DNA from 2 places in the Arthrobacter sp. NEB 688 genome. Region 1 is predicted to be linked to the other one. Evidence: predicted binding sites of a transcription regulator. Region 1 holds the regulator's gene; the other holds the start of a gene.
What was found. The regulator LexA, encoded in region 1, represses DNA repair genes until DNA is damaged. The targets are predictions, from matches to a motif close to TCGAACANNTGTTCGA.

Region 1 (7,786 bases):
GCCGGGTGGCTGCGCGGCATCGCGAGGCGCACCTCGTCCTCGAGCAGCGGGGTGATGACGAACGCGTCGAGGTCCTCCTCGCCGCGGGCGACGTCGGTGCCCTCGTAGGCGAAGGCGATGGCCAGGTCGCACTCGCCGGCGCGCAGCGCGGCGATGCTCTCGGGCGGCTCGGCCTCGGTGAAGGTGATGTGCACGTCGGGGAAGCGCTTCTTGACGAGCGAGAGCGCCCGCGGCACGAGCGTCGCCGAGGCCGACGGGAAGGCCATGAGCCGCACCCGGCCGCTGCGCAGCCCGGCGATCGCGGCGACCTCCTCCTCCGCGGCGTCGAGCGCGGCGAGCACCGGCCCGGCGTGGCGCGCGAGGACGCGGCCGGCCTCGGTGAGGCGGACGTTGCGGCCGACGCGCTCGACGAGCACGGTGCCGGTGCGCTGCTCGAGCCGGCGGACCATCTGCGAGATGGCCGGCTGGGTGTAGCCCAGCGAGGCGGCGGCGGCGGTGAAGCTGCCCTGCTCGGAGATGGCCCGCATGACGCGGAGGCCGGCGGCGTCGATCATCGGCCCATCCTATAAGCCGGCGTTATCGACGTCGCGGAACTCGCAACACGGCGTCATCGCGCGGGAGCCGGCCCCGGCGGGTGTCGGCGCCGCGGGGGATACTGCCTCCATGCCGGACCGCCCCACCCCGCCGCCCGTCGCGACGCTGCGGCTCGCCGGTCGCGACGAGGTCGGCCGCACCCCCGACTGGGCCACCCGGCCGCTGCCGCCCGAGGCGAGCGACCCCGCCGCGGTCGACCGGCTGGCCGGCCTCCTGCGCGCTCACCCCGGGACCCTCGTGCTGTCCGGGGCCGGGATGTCGACCGACTCCGGCATCCCCGACTACCGCGGGCACGACGGCACCCGCCGGGTCATGCCGATGCAGCACGGCGAGTTCTGCGCCTCGAGCGAGAACCGGCAGCGCTACTGGGCCCGCTCGTACGTCGGCTGGCAGCGCTTCTCGCGGGCCGAGCCCAACCGGGGCCACCACGCCGTCGCCGCGCTCCAGGAGGCCGGGCTGCTCGGGGCGGTCATCACCCAGAACGTCGACGGCCTGCACCAGGCGGCCGGGTCGAGCGACGTCACCGAGCTGCACGGCACCCTCGCCGAGGTCGTGTGCCTCACCTGCGGCGACCGCACCGGCCGCGAGGAGCTCCAGGCCCGGATGTCCGCGGCCAACCCCGGCTTCGAGGAGCGGGTGCGCGGCGAGGCGCCGGACGGCTCGCAGGTGAGCAGCCAGATCCGCCCCGACGGCGACGTCGTGCTGCCCGAGGACGCCGTCGCCGGGTTCCGGCTGCCGCTCTGCCTCGTCTGCGGCGCCGACACCCTCAAGCCCGACGTCGTGTTCTTCGGCGGCTCGGTGCCGCGCGAGCGGGTCGACGCCTGCTTCGCCCTCACCGACGCCGCGCCCGCGCTGCTCGTCCTCGGCTCCTCGCTCGCCGTGATGTCGGGGCTGCGCTTCGTCCGTCACGCCGCGCGCAGGGGCATCCCGGTGGCGGCGGTCACGCGGGGGCCGACCCGCGGCGACGAGCACATGGCCCTGCGGGTCGACGCGCCCCTCGCGCCGACGCTCGAGCAGCTCGTGCGCGGTGGCGCCGCCGCGTGACCGAGCCCGAGATCCGTTCCGCCACAGCCGATGACCTGCGCGGGATGGTCGCCATCTACAACGAGGCCGTCCGGCACACCGTGTCGACCTTCGACCTCGAGACCCGCCCCGACGACCACTACGCCGGCCACGTCGCCTCGACCCGCCCCGGCGACCACGTGCTCGTCGCGGTCGCGCCCGACGGCGGCGTCCTCGGCTACGCCTACTCCGGCACCTACCGCCCCCGCGCCGCCTACGACGGCACCCGCGAGGTGTCGGTCTACCTCGCCGAGGCCGCCCGCGGGAAGGGCCTCGGGAAGCGTCTCTACGACGAGCTGCTGCGCCGGGTCGACGCCGACGGCGTGCACACGTGCGTCGCCGTCATCGCCCAGCCGAACCCCGCGAGCGCGGCGCTGCACCGCGCCCACGGGTTCGAGCACGTCGGCACGCTGCGCGAGGTCGGGTTCAAGCTCGGGCGCCGCGTCGACACCGCGTTCTGGCAGCGCCCGCACCCCGACGGGCGCTGACGCCCGACCTCACTCGGGGCGCGCGTCGTGGATCGGCTCCTTCGGCAGGCGCTTGACCTTGCGCGTGCGGCGGCGACGGCTCGGGATCATCGAGCGCATCTCCTCGAGCTTGCCGAAGCAGAGCATCCGGTCGCCGGACTCCAGCACGTGGTGGGTGTTGGGGTTCGGGATGACCATCGTCCCGCGGTGCAGCGTGAGCGCGGTGATGTCGCGCTCGCGAAGACCGCTGTCGCCCAGCGACTTACCCACGAGGTCGGACGCTTCGTGCACCGCGATCTCGGCGACGCCGTAGCCCGTCGAGACGGTGAGGCGCTGGCGCACGTCGATCTCGGGGAAGGCGACCTGGTTGTCGATGTGGTCGATGATCGCGCCGGCGACGTCGAGCTTGGTCGCCGTCTCGATGCCCTCGAGGCCGGGGGAGGAGTTGACCTCCATGACCTGCGGTCCCTCGTCGCTCTCGAGCATGTCGACACCGGCGACCCGCAGGCCCATGATCTGGGCCGAGCGGACGGCCGCGCGCTCGAACTCGGGGTCGAGCTCGACCGGCTCGACCGACCCGCCGCGGTGCACGTTGGACCGGAACTCGTCGCCCTTGGCGACCCGGCGCATCGCGGCGACGACGCGGTCGCCGACGACGAGCGCGCGGATGTCGCGGCCCTTGCTCTCCTTGACGAAGCGCTGGATGAGCACGTTCTGCTTCGTCGACTGCAGCGTCTCGATGATCGCCTCGGCGGTCTTCATCTCCGGGGCGAGGATGACCCCGATGCCCTGGGTGCCCTCGAGCAGCTTGATGACGACCGGCGCGCCGCCGACCCGCTCGATGGCGGGGATGACGTCGGCCCGGTCGCGGACGAAGGTCGTCGGCGGCATCCCGATGTTGTGCCGCGAGAGGATCTGCGTCGCGCGCAGCTTGTCGCGCGAGTTGGCGATGCCCCACGAGGTGTTCGGCGTGTAGACGTCCATCTGCTCGAACTGCCGCACGACGGCGGTGCCGAAGTAGGTGATGGAGTTGCCGATCCGCGGCAGGATCGCGTCGTAGGTCGACAGCCGCTTGCCCCGGAACTGCAGGTCGGGCTCGTCCCCGGACAGGTCGATGCCGAAGCGGAGGGTGTTGAGGACCTTGACCTGGTGGCCACGGTCCTGGGCGGCGGTGCGCAGGCGCTGCGTACTGTACGAGCGAGGCGCGCGGGAGAGGATCGCGAGCTTCATGGTTTCCCGGCGGGAGAGGACGGATGACGGACAGCCATTCCTACACCCTCGCAGGCTGGCGTGAGTGGGTGAGCCTCCCGACGATCGGCGTGCCGTGGGTCAAGGCCAAGCTCGACACCGGCGCGCGGTCCTCGTCGATCCACGCCTTCGACCTCGAGGACCTCGAGCGCGACGGCGAGCGGTGGGCCCGCTTCCGCCTCCAGCCGTGGCAGCGCTCGGACGCCGACGCGGTGCGGTGCGAGTGCCCGGTGCTCGACGTGCGCGAGGTGCGCTCGTCCTCCGGCCACTCCGAGGAGCGCCTCGTCGTCGCGATGGACCTCGTCCTCATGGGCCGCACGGTCGCGGCCGAGATGACGCTGGCCAACCGCGACGAGATGGGCTTCCGGATGCTCGTCGGCCGCGAGGCGCTGCGCCAGGGCTTCGCCGTCGACCCCGGGCGCTCCTACCTCGGGGGCCGGCCGCCGCTCGCGATGCGCCGGCGCAACCGGGGGAGGGCCTGATGCCCCGGCGCACCCCGCGCCCCTCGTTCGAGATCGGCCACGTCCGCGTGCGGGCCGGCCGGACGCAGTCGGTGTCGCTGCCGATCACGCGGCTCGTCACGGGCGCCGACGTCGAGCTGCCCGTACGCGTCGTCCACGGGCGCGAGGAGGGGCCGACCGTCTGGGTCGACGCCGCCATCCACGGCGACGAGGCCGTCGGGGTCGAGGTCGTGCGGCAGGTCGTCGCCGGGCTCGACCCGAAGACGTTCTGCGGCACCCTGATCGCCGTCCCCATCGTCAACGTCCTCGGCTTCTCGGCCGGCCAGCGCTACCTGCCGGACCGGCGCGACCTCAACCGGTCCTTCCCGGGCTCGCCGCGCGGCTCGCTCGCCGGCCGCATCGCGCACCTGTTCATGACCGAGGTCGTCGACAAGTGCGAGGTCGGCATCGACCTGCACACCGGCTCGGACCGGCGCACGAACCTGCCGCAGGTGCGGGCCGATCTCGAGGACCCGCGCACCCGTGCCCTGGCCGAGGCCTTCGCGGCGCCCGTGATGCTCAACGCGCGGCTGCGCGACGGCTCGCTGCGGTACGCCGCACGCGAGCGGGGCGCGACGGTGCTGCTCTACGAGGCGGGCGAGGCGTGGCGGATGGACCGCTGGGCGGTCGACGCCGGCGTGCTCGGCGTGCGCCGGGTCCTCGCCGCGCTCGGGATGACCGACCCGGTGGCCGAGGACCCGCCGGCGCCGTCGGCGGTGTCGTTCCGCAGCGGGTGGGTCCGCGCCCGCGGCACCGGGATGCTGCACCTCGAGGTCGGGCTGGGGGAGCGGGTCGAGCGCGGCGCGCGCCTGGGCGGCCTCTTCGACTCGCTCGGCAAGCGGGTGCGCCTCGTGCACGCCGACCGCTCCGGGATCGTCGTCGGGCGCACCGAGGCGCCCCTGGTCAACTCCGGCGACGCCGTCGTGCACATCGCCGAGGTCGAGGACTGACGCCGGGCGGGGTCAGACGCGGCGCAGGACCGCGGTGACCTTGCCGAGGATCGTCGCGTGGTCGCCGTCGATCGGCTCGAAGGCCGGGTTGTGCGGCATGAGCCAGACCTTGCCGTCGCGCCGCTTGAAGGTCTTGACGGTCGCCTCGTTGTCGAGCATCGCCGCGACGATGTCGCCGTTCTCGGCGGTCGGCTGCTGGCGCACGACGACCCAGTCGCCGTCGCAGATGGCGGCGTCGACCATCGACTCGCCGACGACCTTGAGGAGGAACAGGCTGCCCTCGCCGACGATCTGCTTGGGCAGCGGGAAGACGTCCTCGACGACCTCCTCGGCGGTGATCGGGACACCGGCGGCGATCTGGCCGAGGACCGGCACGTAGGAGGCCTCGGGGCGGGAGTCGCCGATGCCGGTCACGTCGCCCTCGTCCTGCTCGGGCCGGCGGTAGCCGCTGCCCTGGCGGTCGGGGGAGACGACCTCGATGGCGCGCGGGCGGTTGGGGTCGCGCCGCAGGAAGCCCTTGCGCTCGAGCGCGGAGAGCTGGTGGGCGACCGAGCTGGGGGAGGTGAGGCCGACGGCCTCGCCGATCTCGCGCATGCTCGGCGGGTACCCGTGCCGGTCGACGGCGTTGCGGATGACCTCGAGGATCTTGCGCTGGCGGTGGGTGAGGTCCCCGCCGTCGCCGCGGTCGGGCATCTCGTGGATGTCGGCGTTCCTCGGACGTGCCATCTCGACCCCTTTGCTGAGGCCACCCCGTACGACGGGGTGTCCTGACCGGTGTTTGTGCAGGTCAGACGGCTTGTCGGTGGTGCCGTGCAGTCTGACCTGCATGCGGACATCCTACGAGCGGGCGGCCCCGAACTCAAACAGGTGTTCGACGCGTGTCTTGTCCGCCTCGAACACGCGTGCTATAACTCGTACAGACGTTCTATCGAACACCGGTTCGACGGTGGCCCTGGCCGCCGGGATGGAGGACATGATGAGCGCGATCGCCTGGCACCCCACCGACCTCGGCAGCACCCACCCGGTGGCTCCCCGCCGCCCGCGGCTGGTCGTCATCGACGGCGCCGGCCAGGGCGGCCGCGCCGCCGCGGTCGCCGAGCCCGCGCTGCGCATCACGCGCCGCGGCCGCCTCGTGCTGCTCGTGATGGCGACGCTCGCCCTCGCCACCGTCCTCGGCCTGCGGGGTCTCGGCGGGGCCGGCGCGGCCGAGCCGGCGCACACCGTCTCGGTCACCGGTGGCCAGACCCTCTCCGAGATCGCGGCCACCGAGCTTCCCTCGATGTCGATCAGCGACGGCATCGTCGCCATCCAGCTCGCCAACGACCTGAGCACCGCCCAGGTGCGCGCCGGCCAGCAGCTGGTCATCCCCGCGGGCTGAGCCCCGCGCACGCGCCCCCGGGCGCGTCACGATCCCCGAGTCCCTCGACCCGACTCGGACGCCGGAGGGCGTCGTCTCCCGTGCAGGGAAGGCGACGCCCTCCGTGCTGTCCGCCCCGCTCGTGCGGGTGGGTCCTGCGGGCGGTCGGTGTCAACCGCGCCACACTCGGCCGAACGGGGGAGGGAGCATCCGCCGACCTGTCGGACCTCGCGGGCCCATCGGCCCGCCGGCGCCGTCCTGCCCTGCGCGACAGGGCTGTGCACCAACAGACTTCAGGGCATGCGGACACGTCGGCGCAGCTCCTCCCGCCACTCCCACCACCCGGTCGTCCAGTGCGGCGGCCAGGGCCGGTGGCACTGGTCGTGCGGATGCGGCGCCCGCGGGTCCGACACCTCGGGAGGCTGGCACGGCGCCTACACGGCGGCACTCGTGCACCACAGCCAGAGCCCCGGGGAATGAGACGTGCGGCCCGGGGATACACAGAGGGTCCCCGGGCCGCACCCTCGTCGTCGCTGGCTCTCCACCGAACCGACGACGAGAGCGAAGCGGCCCCGGCCGTCGCCTCCCCGGGAGGCCACGGCCCCGCGCCGCTGGGGTACGCAGGTCCCCTCACCCCTGACCCCCGACCGGGTCAGGGGTGGGGGGACCAGTGCGTTCACCCGCCGCCGGGGAGCGTGCGGCGCAGGACGAGCCGCGGCATCCTGCTGGCCACCGCGTCGGTGACGCCGACCTCCTCGAAGCCGGCCCGCTCGAACATCTTTCGCGTGCCGACGAAGGCCATCGTCAGGTCCATCCGCCCCTCGCCGGGGTCGACCGGGTGGGCCTCGACCGCCGGCGCCCCCTGCGCGGCCGCCCACGCCACGGCCCCCTCGATGAGGTGGGACGTCACGCCCTGGCGCCGGTGGCCGCCGCGCACGACGAGGCAGACGATGCTCCACACCGGCACGTCGTCGACCGGGTGGATCTTCGTCGAGTGCACGAGGCGAGGGATGTCGCTGCGGGCGCCGATGTTGCACCAGCCGACCGGGACGCCGTCGCGGTAGGTGACGACCCCGGGCGGGACCTCGCGCGCGCAGAGGCGACGGGCGGCCTGCTCGCGGCTGCCCTCGCCGAGCTCGTCGATCTCGCGCTGTCGCAGCCGGTGCGAGAGGCACCAGCAGTGCGTGGCGCGCCGGTTCGGGTTGACGACGTCGGCGAAGTCCTCGAACCGGTCCGGCGTGACGGGGTGGGTCTCCCAGGTGGTCATGCCGCAGCCAAGCACCGACGACCGACAGCGCGCCACCGCCTCCGTAGGGTCGGGGCGTGCGCATCGTCAGCCTGATCCCCTCGGCCACCGAGATCCTCTTCGCGCTCGGCGCGGGCGACGAGGTCGTCGGGGTCACCTTCGAGTGCGACTTCCCCGCGCAGGCCCGTGCGCGCCGGGTCGTCTCGACGTCGGCCCTGCCCGAGGGGCTGGAGCCGGGCGAGATCGACGCGGCCGTGTGCGCGGCGGTCGAGCGCGGCGAGGACCTCTACCACCTCGACGCCGGCGCCCTGGCCGACCTCGACGCCGACCTCGTCGTCACGCAGGACCTCTGCGCGGTGTGC
Region 2 (7,786 bases), 1.1 Mb from region 1:
GACGGCCTCTACGCGTCGATGGGCTGGGTCACCGACTACCGGACGCAGTCCTGGCACCAGGACCTCGACCTCTGACCGGTCGCGGCCCGCGCGTCAGCGGGCGATGTCGACGACGAGCCGGGTCGGGTTCTCCAGCACCGAGACCGTGAACGGCCGCTGACCGCCCCTGAGGCCGATGAACTGCTGGCCGACCCCCTCGAACCCGCCCCAGATGGCCGGCGCCGCCGCGATGCCGGTGCCCTCCAACGTCCGGGGCAGCGGGTCGTCGGCGCTCGGGGCGGACTCGCCGGGCATGTCGACGGTGGAGACGAGCACCTCGAGCCAGGCGTCGCCCGGCACGTCCTTGCGCTCGCCGCTCGGGTCCTCGATCGGCGCGTCGACGTAGTGCACGCGGTAGCTGGGCACCCCGTCGCGCGCGAACTGGTAGACGACCCGGTCGTAGGTGGTGTGGCCGGCGACGCGCGACTCCAGCCCGATGCCGACGCGTCCGCCGAGGGTCGGCCAGTCGCCGCTGGTCCTCTCGTCGAGGGAGTACCCGTCGGGCACCGACGCCGACGGGCTCGGCGAGGCGCTGGGGTCGGCCGTGGCCGACGGCGAGTCGCTCGGCGAGGGCGACGCGGACGGGGAGGCCGGCTCGCTCGTGGACGGCGAGGCCGAGGTCGAGACGGGCGCCGGGTCGTCCGGGTCGGAGGAGCAGCCCGCGACGGCGGCCAGCGCGAGCACGGCCACCCCCACCCCGAGGACGCGGACGGTCGGTGTGCGGCGTCGTGTCGTCATGGCGCCTCCCTTCACGCCTCCATCGTCCTCGACGTGGGGGCCCGTGCGTGGGACCTTCGGCGGACTCGGCCCGGTCCGGGCTCAGCGCACCGTGACCCGCGCGCCGTGTCGGGGCACGCTCGTGATGTTGCGGACCCGCGGACCCTCGGGCGCCACCGACTCGACGTCGTACGCGACGAGGACCTCCCGCAGCACCGCGACGGCCTCCATCAGCGAGAACGACGCCCCGATGCACCGGCGCGCCCCGCCGCCGAACGGGATCCACGTGTGCGGGGCGGGCTGCCCGCCGACGAAGCGGCCGGGGTCGAACGCGAACGGGTCGGGATGGCTCGCGGCCCGCTGGTGGGCGAGGATCACCGAGGCGCCGACGGTGGCCCCGGCCGGCAGGTCGACCCCGCCGACGCGCGCCGGCTCGCGCAGGACCCGCACCACCATGGGGATGACGGGGTGCAGGCGCATCGCCTCCTTGACGAGCGCCTCGAGGAGGTCGTCGTCGCCGGTGCGCGCGGCCGCGCGGGCCCGGGCGCGCAGGGCGGGGTCGAGGCCGACCTCGTGGAGGGTCCAGGCGAGGGCGGTGGCCGTCGTCTCGTGGCCGGCGAGCAGCAGCGTGACGAGCTGGTCGCGCAGCTCGGCGTCGGTCAGGCGCTCGCCCTCGACCTCGACCCGCAGCAGCGTCGACAGCACGTCCGTGCGCAGGGCGAGGTCCGGGCTCGCACGACGGTCGGCGATCTCCTCGTGCAGGAGCGCGTCGAGGGCACGGGTGCGCTCGACCGCCCGCCGCCACATCCCGACGCGCCGCAGCCGGGGCACGGCCCAGCCGAGGAAGACGAGCGGGCTGACGTCGACGAGCTCGCGGACGAGGGGCCGCAGCCGCGCGAGCCGGGCCTCGTCGGTGACGCCGAAGACGACGCGCAGGATGACCTCGAGCGTGACGGCGTTCATCCGGTCGAGCACGGGGAAGGCGACCCCCGGTGTCCAGGAACCGACCTCGGTCTTCGCCAGCCCCGTCACGAGGTCGGCGTAGCCGCGCAGCGCCCGGCCGGAGAAGGCGGGCGTGAGGAGGCGCCGGGCGCGCCGGTGCTCCTCGCCGTCGACGAGCAGCACCGAGTGCTCGCCCATGACCGGCCCGAGGATGGCGTTGGCCTCGCCGGCGCGGAAGACGGCGGGGTCGCCGGCGAAGACGTCGCGGACGGCGTCCGGTGCGCTGACGAGGACGGTGTTGCGGGTGCTGGGGAAGAGCCGGACCGTCACGACGTCCCCGTAGCGGCGGTGCAGCCAGGGCACCCAGCGGTGGCGGAAGCGCATCATCCCGACGCTCTGGACGAGGCGGGGCAGGCGCGGGCCGGGCGGCAGGAGGGCGGGGTCGGCCGGAGGGGTGCGCCGGGCCGCGCGTGCTGCGTCCATGGGTGCCTCCTCCGGTCCCGAGGCTATCGCTGCGGGCGCCGGCGGGTGGGGAGGTCGACGTACCCTGAGCCCATGGGTCCTGAGCGCACGGGTCGACGCGTGGCGCTGGCGCTGGGCGCCGGCGGAGCACGCGGGTACGCGCACATCGGGGCGCTCCAGGTCATCGAGGAGCGCGGGTTCGAGGTCGTGGCCGTCGCCGGCACCTCGATGGGCGCCCTCGTCGGCGGGCTGGCCGCGGCCGGGCGGCTCGACGCCTACACGGAGTGGGTCACCGGGCTGACGCAGTACGACGTGTGGCGGCTGCTCGACATGAACCTCGGCGGGGGCGGCGCCATCCGGGCCGAGCGCATCTTCGCCAAGGTCGGCGAGATCCTCGACGGCACCCTCATCGAGGACTGCGCCGTGCCGTTCACGGCGGTCGCGACCGACCTCAACCACCGGCGCGAGGTGTGGTTCCAGCGGGGGCCGATGGCGACGGCCATCCGCGCGTCCGTCGCGATCCCCAGCCTCGTGACGCCGATCGTCGTCGACGGCCGCCTCCTCGTCGACGGCGGCCTCATGAACCCGGTGCCGATCGAGCCGACCGCCGCCGTCATGTCCGACCTCACCGTCGCGGTGAGCCTCCAGGCCGGGCACAGCACGGGGATGCCCGTCGCGCCGGTGCGCTCGCCGGGGGTGACGAGCACCGTCGCGGGCTCGGTGCGCTCGCTGACCCACCGGGTGTCGGCGCTCATGGGCGGTGGCTCGCACGACACGACGACCGAGGCGCCCGCCCGCGAGATGGTCGCCGAGGACGTCGAGGCGGTCACGGAGGGGGGCGGCTCGCCGGCGCTGGCCTCGGCCCCCGGGTTCTCGCCGGCGCCGAAGGAGCTCGCGTCCGCCGAGATCTTCAACCGCTCGTTCGACACGATGGCCGCGCTCATCACGCGCTACCGGATGGCGAGCAACCCCCCGGACGTCCTCGTCTCGGTGCCCTCCGACGCCTGCCGCACGATGGACTTCCACCGCGCCTCGGAGATGATCGCGCTGGGCCGCGAGCTGACCGAGCGGGCCTTCGACGAGGCGGGATGGTGAGCGCCGCCGGCGTCGGGGCGCTCGCCGACCTCGCCGAGGAGCTCGTCCGGACGACGGCCGGCGAACGGGCCCTGCTCGGCGTCGCCGGTGTGCCCGGAGCGGGCAAGTCGACCCTGGCCGAGGCGCTCGTCGCCGAGCTCGCGCGGCGGCGCGGGGCCGCGTGGGTCGCCCAGGTGCCGATGGACGGCTACCACCTCGCGGACGTCCAGCTCGAGCGGCTCGGTCTCCGCGACCGCAAGGGCGCCCCCGAGACCTTCGACGCGCGGGGCTACGCGGCCCTGCTGCGCCGGCTGCGCGAGGACCCCGAGCGCGACGTGTACGCGCCGGGCTTCGAGCGCGTCCTCGAGCAGCCGCTGGCCGGGGCCGTCGTCGTGCCCGGGGGAGCGCGGCTCGTCGTCACCGAGGGCAACTACCTGCTGCTGGAGGGCGACTGGCGCGAGGCGCGGGCCGCGCTCGACGCCGTCTGGTTCGTCGACGGCGACGACGCCCTGCGCCGGCAGCGGCTGCTGGCGCGGCACGTCGAGTTCGGCAAGACGCCGCAGGAGGCGCAGGCCTGGGTGGCGGCGGTCGACGACCGCAACACCGCGCTGGTGCGCGAGCGGGCCGGTGCCGCAGACCGGGTCGTGCTGGCCACCGACGGGGGCTGGGAGCTGCCGGCGCGCTGACGCCGACGACGCCGGACCCCTCGCGGGATCCGGCGCCGTCAGGATGGGTCGGGTTGCGGCTCAGTCGGACTGGCCGTACAGACCGGCGAGGGTCGAGCCCTCGGCCCAGTGGATGTTCGTGATCGGGTTGCGCGGGTCGTCGAGGCCCTTGTTGTACGTGTAGGCGCCGCTCTCGTAGAGCGCCCAGACGTGGGCGTTGCCGTTCGAGCTCCCGTAGGCGAGGCCCTCGATCATCGAGGGGGCGCGCATGCAGAAGGACGTGGCGTCGGTGACGTCGCCGGTGGAGGCGGTGGACCGCACCCAGACGTTGCCGCGGTCGTTGCGGCCGTAGGAGGTCGCGAAGACGAACCGGGACCCGACGGTGGTCATCCCCTGGGTCTTCGCGGGGACGGTGCGCTTGGTGCTCGTGTAGGTGAGGGAGCCGTCGCTGTTGGGCCGGTAGCGCCACATGCTCTGGTGGCTCGTCTCCGAGAAGTCGCCGGTCCAGACGTACCCGCCCTGGGTGCCGAGGAACGAGGCCTTGCCGGCGACGTCCTGGGTGTCCTTGGGGGTGTAGGTGTGGTTGTTGTTGGCCGCCAGGAGCACGGACCTGACCCCCGACGCCGACCAGTAGCGGACGATGCCCTCGCCGCCGACGTAGACGTACCCCCCGGCGACGGCGATGCCACCGGCGTGCGTGGTCGGGATGAGCATCCGGCCGAGGCTCTCGCCGCGGTCCGGGCCGCTCAGCCACACGCCGAAGACCGCGCTCGGACCGTCGGGAGTGCCGTTGCCGTTGTCGTCGTGGTACGCCGAGATGAGCAGCACGTCGTCGGTGCCGCGGACGTCGTTCCAGTAGGCCAGGCCCTGCGGCACGTAGCGGCCGTCGAGGAGGCCGGCCGGGACCGCGACGCTGTTGTGGAAGGTGTCGTCGTACGTGGCGCTCGCGGACGGGCCCGGGTAGAAGTCCGAGCTGCCGGTCGTCGTGCGGCACATCGAGTCCTCCGCGACGGCCGCGCCCGGCGTCGCGACGGTGACGAGCCCGCCGAGCGTGACGGCCGCCAGCGCGGCGGCCAGGGTCTTCAGTCGTGCCATGTCGTGTGGTCTCCCCTCGTGGGGCGGCGCCGGTGCGCCGCCGTCCCGGTCACCGTAGGCCCGGCGGGGCCCGGGGGACATGGGGAGCGCTCCCCTGGGGTCCGCGCAGGGGTGGGCGGCGGCCGGCGAGCCGCACTCTTGATGGGCGAGAGTCGTTGAGCGGCAGACGATTTGGTACTGTCGAACCCTTGTTCGACGGATGTCTCGGCGGTAGGATGGGGTCACGAGGGGAGGGGGAGCGAATGGCATCGACGAGCACGCTCGGGCCGGGTCCCGGGGACGTCGCGCAGGCGGCGCACACGGCACGCCGGCTGGTGCGTGAGGTCCTGTCCCCGACCGTCGCCTGCGGCTCGAGCGAGGAGTGGGCGGCCGCTCTCGGCGAGCTCCGGGCCCTGGCCGATGTCGTCGAGGCGGCGCAGGCCGAGGTGGTCGTGCGGCTCGCGGCGATCGAGCCGCACGTGCTCGGGACCGGCGAGCTCGTCGAGACCCACCGGGCTCCCGGCCACGTCTCGCTCGACGCGCCGTCGATCGTCTCCGGCGTCCTCGGGATGACCGCCGCGCACGCCGAGCGCTGGGTGCGCGACGCCGTCCGCCGCGCCGCCGACGGCCCCGAGGGCACGGGCACGGCGACCGGCCTGGGACGTCTGCACGCCGCGATGACCGAGGGCCGCGTGGACGGGTACCGGGCCGGCGTCGTCGCCCACGAGCTCGAGGAGGTCCCGGCGGAGGTCGCCGCCACGGTGTGCGAGGCCGTCGACGCGTTCCTCGGCGTCGAGGACGCTCCCCGCCTGCGCCGGCGGGTGCGGCGGGTGCTGGCCCGGATCTCGCCGGACCTCCTGCGGCGCAGGGCCGTCCGCGCCCGCTCCGCGTCGTCGCTGCGGCGATGGGTCGACGAGCCCGGCACCGACACCTGGCTCGGCACCTTTCCCTCCGAGGAGGCCTCCCGGGCGTGGGCCGCCATCGACGCCCTCGCGCAGCGCCTCGTCGCCGACGGCACCTGCGATGGCATCGACCGGGCGCGGGCCCGGGCGCTCACCGACCTCGTGACCGGCAGCGCGACGATCGACCTCCAGGTCCACCTCGTGACCGTCGCTCCGGACGGTTCTCCCGACGGTGCGGTCCGGTCGGCGCGGTCGGGGGCCGTCGAGCAGCCGGGTGACCTCGTGACCGTGCACGGTGCTGCCCCCGGTGAGCCCGTCCTCGTCGCCCGCGACTGGCTGGAGCGGGCGGTCGCGTCGACGTCGTGCCGCACCGACCACCTCGGGCGGGTCGGGGTCGACCCCGCGAGCGGCGCGCTGTCCGCCGTCGACGGTCCGACCACCGAGGGCTACCGGCCGGGCGCCCGCCTCGCGCGGCTGGTCCGGGCCCGGGACGGGCGCTGCCGCTTCCCCGGCTGCCAGGTCGCCGCCCGGTTCTGCGACCTCGACCACGTCGTGGCGTGGCCCGCCGGCCCGACGGCGGCGACCAACCTCGTCTGCCTCTGCCGGCGCCATCACCGCACGAAGCAGCGGCCGGGATGGTCGGCCCTCCTCCATCCCGACGCGACGATGACATGGGTGGACCCCGCCGGGCGGCGGCGCACCACCCATCCCCCGGACCACCGGCCCGTCGTCCTCCCCGACAGCGGGTCCGACGAGGACCGGCCGCCGCGTGCACCGAGCCTGGGAGCGAGCGACGCACCCCACTCCGCCCTCGAGTTCCGCCTCGAGCACGGCGCCCCTGCGCCGACCGCCCGAGCCTGCCGCGTCGAGGTCCACCGACCCCGCGGGCGGCCGCCCGGCGACCTCGTCGTCGACGTCCCGCCGCGCCACCGCCGGCGCCGCCCGACGCTGCCGTCGTCGCCCCCGTTCTGAGCGGCCCGACGGCGGCGTCACGGGCGTAGCGTTCCGAGGATGAGCGTCCGCCTCGGCTACCAGGTCCCGAACTTCAGCTACCCCGGGGGCGACCCCGCACGCATCGTCCCGACGGTCGTCCAGCAGGCGCAGGAGGCGGACGCGGCCGGCGTCGACGCCGTCCTCGTGATGGACCACTTCTACCAGCTGCCCGGGATCGGCGAGCCGGACGAGCCGATGCTCGAGGCCTACACGCTCCTCGGCGCGCTCGCGACGGCCACCGAGCGGGTGCAGCTGTCGACGCTCGTCACCGGAAACACGTACCGCAACCCCACGCTGCTCGCCAAGGAGGTGACGACCCTCGACCTCGTGAGCGGGGGGCGAGCCGTCCTCGGCATCGGCGCCGGGTGGTTCGAGCTCGAGCACCGCCAGCTCGGGTTCGAGTTCGGCACCTTCACCGACCGTTTCCAGCGGCTCGAGGAGGCGCTCTCGATCATCGAGCCGATGCTGCGGGGCGAGCGGCCGACGGTCTCCGGCGACTGGTACCGCACCGAGTCGGCGATGAACGAGCCGCGCCTGCGTGACGACCTGCCCATCCTCATCGGCGGTGGGGGAGAGCGGAAGACGTTCAAGTACGCGGCCCGGCACGCGGCGCACCTCAACCTCATCTGCAACGCCGCGGACCTCCCGCGCAAGCTCGAAGCGGTCGCGGCCCGGTGCGAGGAGGAGGGGCGCGAGCGCTCCACCCTCGAGACGAGCTACCTCGCGTTCGTCATGATGGACGAGGACGGCGACGCGGCCCGCCGGATGCACCGCGACTTCCTGCGCGCCCGCGGCGTCGACCTCGACACGATGGACGAGAACCAGCGACGAGCCGCCACGGACCGGCAGTTCGCGGGCACGCCGCAGGAGGTGGCCGGGCAGCTGCAGGAGCGGGTGCTCGACCACGGGGTCGACGGG

Region 2: a site for LexA is predicted at 5,175-5,190, ahead of HL663_RS05570 (HNH endonuclease signature motif containing protein). Genes of this name have one in related genera too.

The regions. Positions count from the first base shown of each region.
Region 1 covers NZ_CP053707.1:2,273,295-2,281,080, forward strand. Annotated here, with positions in the region: gene HL663_RS10740 (LysR family transcriptional regulator) at 1-554, opposite strand, end outside; gene HL663_RS10745 (NAD-dependent protein deacetylase) at 664-1,638, shown strand; gene HL663_RS10750 (GNAT family N-acetyltransferase) at 1,635-2,144, shown strand; gene HL663_RS10755 (RimK family alpha-L-glutamate ligase) at 2,154-3,353, opposite strand; gene HL663_RS10760 (ATP-dependent zinc protease family protein) at 3,377-3,853, shown strand; gene HL663_RS10765 (succinylglutamate desuccinylase/aspartoacylase family protein) at 3,853-4,821, shown strand; gene lexA (transcriptional repressor LexA) at 4,834-5,547, opposite strand; gene HL663_RS10775 (LysM peptidoglycan-binding domain-containing protein) at 5,768-6,199, shown strand; gene HL663_RS10780 (GNAT family N-acetyltransferase) at 6,855-7,445, opposite strand; gene HL663_RS10785 (cobalamin-binding protein) at 7,502-7,786, shown strand, end outside.
Region 2 covers NZ_CP053707.1:1,170,578-1,178,363, forward strand. Annotated here, with positions in the region: gene HL663_RS05540 (GNAT family N-acetyltransferase) at 1-75, shown strand, start outside; gene HL663_RS05545 (AMIN-like domain-containing (lipo)protein) at 94-777, opposite strand; gene HL663_RS05550 (cytochrome P450) at 859-2,181, opposite strand; gene HL663_RS05555 (patatin-like phospholipase family protein) at 2,254-3,255, shown strand; gene HL663_RS05560 (nucleoside/nucleotide kinase family protein) at 3,249-3,920, shown strand; gene HL663_RS05565 (hypothetical protein) at 3,981-4,994, opposite strand; gene HL663_RS05570 (HNH endonuclease signature motif containing protein) at 5,237-6,847, shown strand; gene HL663_RS05575 (LLM class F420-dependent oxidoreductase) at 6,887-7,786, shown strand, end outside.